Regions from separate parts of the Thorsellia kenyensis genome, predicted to be linked through region 1. Evidence: riboswitches for the same ligand, from Rfam matches in the RefSeq annotation. Region 1 holds a riboswitch; the other holds the start of a gene.
What was found. A riboswitch is a leader RNA that binds a small molecule or an ion and turns the genes downstream of it on or off. The one in region 1 is predicted to bind thiamine pyrophosphate.
Positions count from the first base shown of each region.

Region 2: linked by a shared signal. The riboswitch ahead of thiB (thiamine ABC transporter substrate binding subunit) and the one ahead of ACFFIT_RS06750 (YkoF family thiamine/hydroxymethylpyrimidine-binding protein) in region 1 are both predicted to bind thiamine pyrophosphate.

Region 1 is NZ_JBHLXE010000076.1:18,162-21,354, reverse strand. It holds gene ACFFIT_RS06755 (ECF transporter S component) at 1-480, opposite strand, end outside; gene ACFFIT_RS06750 (YkoF family thiamine/hydroxymethylpyrimidine-binding protein) at 519-1,211, opposite strand; TPP riboswitch at 1,274-1,383, opposite strand; gene ACFFIT_RS06745 (LacI family DNA-binding transcriptional regulator) at 1,627-2,772, shown strand; gene ACFFIT_RS06740 (sucrose-specific PTS transporter subunit IIBC) at 2,847-3,193, shown strand, end outside.
Region 2 is NZ_JBHLXE010000097.1:15,434-18,626, reverse strand. It holds gene glmS (glutamine--fructose-6-phosphate transaminase (isomerizing)) at 13-1,863, shown strand; TPP riboswitch at 1,909-2,000, shown strand; gene thiB (thiamine ABC transporter substrate binding subunit) at 2,073-3,116, shown strand; gene thiP (thiamine/thiamine pyrophosphate ABC transporter permease) at 3,092-3,193, shown strand, end outside.

The DNA of each region.
Region 1 (3,193 bases):
ATCAGTGGAAAACCAATCATTAATTAATGCAGAATAAAAAAAAGGAAATAAGCCTCCAAAGAAACCTGACAACATAAAAACAAATAAATTATCTTTGCGATATCTTGTAAGAGTAAAAGCTGATTCACTACTTGCTCCTTGAATAAGAGCAGATATGATAACTCTTGCGCCAAAAGGGGACGCTAAAACAATTACTTCAATTAGTGCAGCCAGTAATTCAGCAAAAACACCTGCTAATGGCCTTTTTAGTATGGCGAGTGCGATAGGGGCAACCATCAGCCAAGCACCAAATAAAATATGTTGACTCAGATCAGCATAGGGACCTAATAGAATTTGCAGCACAAAAAAGAGTTGAACAAAGGCGTAATAAATCACACCAAAAACGGATCCTAAAGCGACTAACAGCATGACCTCTTTACTTGACCAATTTTTTTTTCTTGTCGCTATTGAACTTTCTTTCGAACCTTTATTAAAGAACATATTTCGCCCTCACCTGTTTATTCCATTGAATTTATTAATTAAAATGCCATAGTTGGACTGTTGATAGAAAGCGTTGTGTGTGAAGTAACATGCTGAACAGTTTGACCAACTAACATCCAACCCATAGCAATCGTTTCCAGCACCTGCGCTAAATCACCTTTCAATTCAGTGACAAAGTGAGTACTTCTATGATAGGTTCCTTTATCTTTTGCAAAATCTATTGCTCGATAGATATCGTCCATATGAGAAAATGCGGTTTGTCTATCATCAAATAATGGATATAACGACCACTGCGCTAACACTGTAATGCCCGTTTTTTCAAGCGAAATATTTGTAGAATGTGTAGCTAAAGATCTGTTAGGTAGCTGGCATGTGATTTCACCAGGACAACCTCGTGAAAGCAAAATCGTGGCTGAAACATGATGCCCAGAAGCAGCAATTTTAGTGATGACTGTATAAAGATAATCTAAAATATTCCGTTCTGAGCCTTTTATTAAGGTACTTACTGCATCTGTTTGAATTTTTAATTCTTTTGGTGTTGGGCTTGCTAAAGCATCTAAAATAATAGAAATATAATCATCGCTCATCACATTCACTGTAAAACGAGCACCGACACCAAAATCTTGTGGGGTCGATGGTACCTTGATATCGATTTGATTAATTTCTTGAGTGGTGGGAGTTAACTTTAACTCTGAGTTAGGAAATGTAATGTTTGGCTGATTTGAATTCATAGTAGTACCCTTTAATATAACGAATGGTTAAACCAATGTTGATAGATAGTAGAGGGCACGGGTAAAAAAAGAGCAGGCCTCCTTGCGCTGGCATTATCCAGTTCAAGTTTGACGGTCGAAAATTATTAATTTTCCTCTCAGCCGAGTTTACTCAGCTCCCGTGACAACTGTGCCATACTATTACGAATTTTTTAGGTTTTTGCAAGCAAATCTTATTTTTTTGCTCATAATCAATAAAAATCTTTTTTTATCACGCACTCATCTTATTAAAAATTAGCTTAGTTCTACTGATTCATAGTTAAGGATGTCTAATTACTGACTCAGCATAAGGTGTTATGATAAAGAAAGGCCGTTGTCTTATGGTGTATAATGAATCTATTTCCTCGTATTTAATTTAGTCTAGGACAAACTTCAAATGGGAAAAACATATAATATCAATGACATTGCTCTTATGGCTGGTGTTGCCAAAAGCACTGTTTCTCGCTATTTAAATGGCGGGTATGTCAGTGAAAAAACTCGACTGCAAATTGAAAATATCATTCGAACAACAGGATTTAGCCCTAATCAAACAGCTCAAAATTTAAAATCAAAACAGCGTAAAGTGGTTGGAGTCGTCATTCCAAGAATCGACTCTTATGCTGTATCGAGAACGCTGATGGGATTGGATGATGCTCTCAATGCGGTAAATATGCAGATGCTTGTTATTAATTGTAGTCAATCAATTGATAGAGAAATCGAAGCATTGGACAATTTAAGTAAACAAAAACTAGCTGGTATCGTTTGGCTGGCTTCAGCTATTTCTAAAAGGCATCATAAAATCATTAATCAATTAGAATCAGCCAACATTCCTATTTTACTTTTAGGTCAAACTCATCCCACTTTGCCTTATATTGCTTATCCAGATTTTGATGGTGCCTTTTCATTAGGTCAATACTGTAAATCACTTGGTCATAAAGAAATAGCATATCTTGGTGTAGAAGAAAAAGACTTAGCAGTAGGTCTGAATAGATGGCTAGGTTTTAAAAAATCCTTCGATGAAGCTGATATTAGCTTAACGAGATATTTCTGTTCTTTTAGTCTGCAAGATGCCTATGAATTAACGAAAAAAATAATCAACGCACAAAGTAATTACACGCTTTTATTATGTGCAACAGACAATATCGCTCTTGGGGCTTATAAAGCTTTGTCTGAAGCGAAAATAAGGATCCCAAATGACATTAGTCTTACTGGTTTTGGTGGATATGACTTTACTCAAATGCTTCATCCCTCATTAACAACCATTGAATTGCCCTTTTATGAGGCAGGACAAATCGCAGCATTTAAGCTTAGGTATATTTTGCTATCTCAAGATAAAACGATTGGTCAAACAACAAATAAGCAAGAAAATGATCCTTATCTTCAGTTAAAAAAAACATTTACCAACTCAGCTGCTGCTCTGTATTTATCATCAGCTGAAAAAGAGAACATTTCACATGGATGCCAGCTTGATTCTCATCAACTGTGTACTACATTTACGTTAAAAAAACGCCAGAGTGTTGACATTAGTGACAAGAAGAAGTAAATTTATGGAACCGATTCCATAAATTAAAAGTAAAGCTTTTATAATTTTCGTCCACTACTAAATGAGGGCTTCATGTGAATATTGAACTAGCAACACAACAACTTATTACTGCGCTAGGCAGCGCGTCCAACATACAGGCTGCTTCACATTGTGCTACACGCCTAAGACTGGTTATAAAAGATGAGACGTTAATTGATGAGAAAAAAATTAACGCCATAGACATGGTAAAAGCGACCTTTTCGACAGGTGGACAATATCAAGTGATCTTAGGCACAGGCACAGTCAATCTGGTTTATAATATGCTGAGTAAACAATTGGATCTAGGTGAGATGTCAACAGAAAACGTCAAAACCGCAAGCTTTGAAAAACTGAATATAGTGCAGCGCTTTGTAAAAATGTTATCAGATATTTTTGTTCCCAT
Region 2 (3,193 bases), on a different contig from region 1:
TGAGGTTTATTTATGTGCGGAATTGTAGGTGCTGTAGCACAATCTGATATCACTGAAATTTTAACAACCGGACTTAGCCGCTTAGAGTATAGAGGATATGACTCTTGTGGAATTGCTTTAATTAATCAAGGGGAATTGCACCGCTCAAGGACCACTTCAAGAGTCAGTGAACTTATTTCTCAAATCGCTCAAGAATCACTTAATGGCACAATTGGGATCGCACATACACGCTGGGCAACACATGGGCAACCAACTACTGAAAATGCACACCCACACTTTTCAAAGCATTCAGATCAACTTTCGGCAAATATTGCCCTTGTTCATAATGGGATCATTGAAAATTATGATGAACTTAAAATTATGCTTGAGTCAAAAGGATTTGTCTTTGAGAGTCAAACCGATACAGAAGTCATCGTACATCTAATTAATTATCTCTATGTAGATTGTCTTAAAGAGGCCGTAACCGAGGCAATATCACACTTAAAAGGTGCATATGCACTTGCGGTTATGTGTCGTTCTGAACCCCATAGACTGGTAGGTGCTCGTCATGGTTCTCCTTTAGTACTTGGTTGCAAGCCCCAAAACCCAACAATTCATGGTAATTTCCTTGCCTCTGATGCACTTGCTTTAACTGGGGTAACAGATCAAATCATCTATTTAGAAGAAGGTGATGTAGTTGATTTACAAGCCAATAACTATTGGATTTATGACAAATCAGGCGCCTGTGTAACTCGGACCATCCACACTGTTCATAGCCAATCTTTCAATACTGATCTTGGTCCTTATCGTCATTTTATGCAAAAAGAGATCTTTGAACAACCAAGAGCAGTGGCTGATACACTACATGATATTGACTCTATCGATCCTGAATTATTTGGTTTACTCGCTAGAAAAAGATTCAGTGAGATAGATGGCATCCTTATATTGGCATGTGGTACAAGCTACTATTCAGGCCTTACTGCGAAATATTGGATAGAAGCAATCGCTAAAATAAAAGTTGAGGTGGAAATAGCGAGTGAATACCGCTATCGTCAAAGTGTTCCCTCTTCTAATACATTGGTTATTACTATGTCACAATCTGGTGAAACAGCAGATACCTTGGCTGCACTAAAGCATGCAAAAAATTTAGGTATGACCAAAACCTTAGCCATATGTAATGTTCCGACCAGTGCAATGGTAAGAGAGTGTGAGTTAGCCTATATCACGAGAGCTGGAATTGAAATTGGCGTTGCCTCTACTAAAGCATTTACTACTCAATTAACGGCATTGTACTTACTGACTTTAGTCTTAGCTAAATTGAAAGGGAATCTTTCGGAACTTCAAGAAATAGAAGAATTAAAACTGCTTAAGCACCTACCAGTTGCTATGCAAGAAATTTTAGAATTGGAGCCTAAAATCACGAAGTGGGCAGATAAGTTTGCCACAAAAGAACATGCTTTATTTTTAGGTCGTGGGATGCATTATCCAATTGCATTAGAAGGCGCTCTTAAGCTGAAAGAAATCAGTTATATTCACGCGGAAGCTTACCCAGCAGGTGAATTGAAACATGGACCTCTCGCTCTTGTTACTGAGGAAATACCTGTAATTGTCGTTGCTCCTACCGATCAATTATTAGAGAAATTAAAATCGAACATGGCTGAAGTGAAGGCTCGTGGTGGCGAATTATTTGTTTTCTCTGATGATGCTTCAAAAATTGAACCATCGTCAGGTATGCATGTCATTAAATTGCCAGGAGTATATGGCAATTTATCACCAATACTACATACCTTGCCATTACAACTTTTAGCTTATCACGTCGCAATTGTTAGAGGGACAGATATTGATAAGCCACGTAATTTAGCTAAAAGTGTTACAGTAGAATAAAAAATCAGTCGTCATTGATTTTTATTTAAAACTGCGTAAAATAAGAACGGCTCAACGGGGTGCTTAATAGGCTGAGATAAAACCCGTCGAACCTGATCCAGTTAGTACTGGCGAAGGGATTTGAGTCAGATGCTTTTATATCTCTACTCAATCCTTTGTGTTTTTAAGTGAACCATTCACCTATGAATAGTCTTATCAAAGGAGTTTTAATGAGTCATTTTTCTATCCGTTCGTTTCAATTAACAAAAAAAACTGTTACGTTAGTTTCAGTAGGCCTTCTGTTTTCATCATTTGTTGCCTTAAGCGCAGAGCTAAACAATCAAAATAATATATTGACTATATATACCTATGACTCATTTGTCAGTGAATATGGTCCTGGCCCACAGATTAAAGAGGCATTTGAAAAAGAATGTAACTGTACGGTTAATTTTATAGGTGCTGCTGATGGGGTAACACTCTTGAATAAAATCAGGAATGAAGGGAAAAACACTAAGGCGGATATCGTGCTTGGATTGGATAATAATTTACTCCAAGAAGCAGTTGATACAGGACTTTTTGCGCCTAGTGATGTTGATTTAACAAATATTGACATGCCATTTGGTTGGTCTTCGACTCTTTTTGTACCCTTTGATTATGGTTTTTTTAGTTTTGTTTATGATAAAGAAAAAACAAAAGAGGTACCTACCTCATTAAAAGAACTGGTCTATAGTGATAAACCTTGGACAATTATTTATCAAGATCCGCGTACCAGTACTCCAGGACTCGGTTTTATTTTATGGATGCAGAGTGTTTTTGGTGACAATGTCTCTGATGCTTATAAAAATCTTGAGCACAAAACAGTCACTGTAACAAAAGGTTGGAGTGAAGCCTACTCCCTCTTTTTAAAAGGGGAAGCAGATTTTGTATTGAGTTATACAACTTCACCTGCCTATCATGAAGTCATAGAAAACAAAAACAACTTTGCTGCTTTGAACCTTGAAGAGGGGCATTATCTGCAGATTGAAGTGGCTGGTAAAATAGCCCATACTAAAAATAACGAACTTGCAGATAGTTTCATGCAATTTATGGTTTCAGAAGCTTTTCAATCACAAATTCCCACAACAAATTGGATGTATCCCGTGATTAATACGAAAACATCAGCCATATTTGATAATTTATATTTTCCGAAAGATGCTTTTGAATTCGGAGCTGTGGAAGTTGCTGATAAGAAAAAAATGTGGATTGAAACGTGGCAAAATGCCTTAAGTTTATAAAGTTAGAATGGCAGTTCCCAGGTGTTCTGTCACTCTTGTTTATCTCGAGTATATTATCTTTTATATTAGGGGGATTT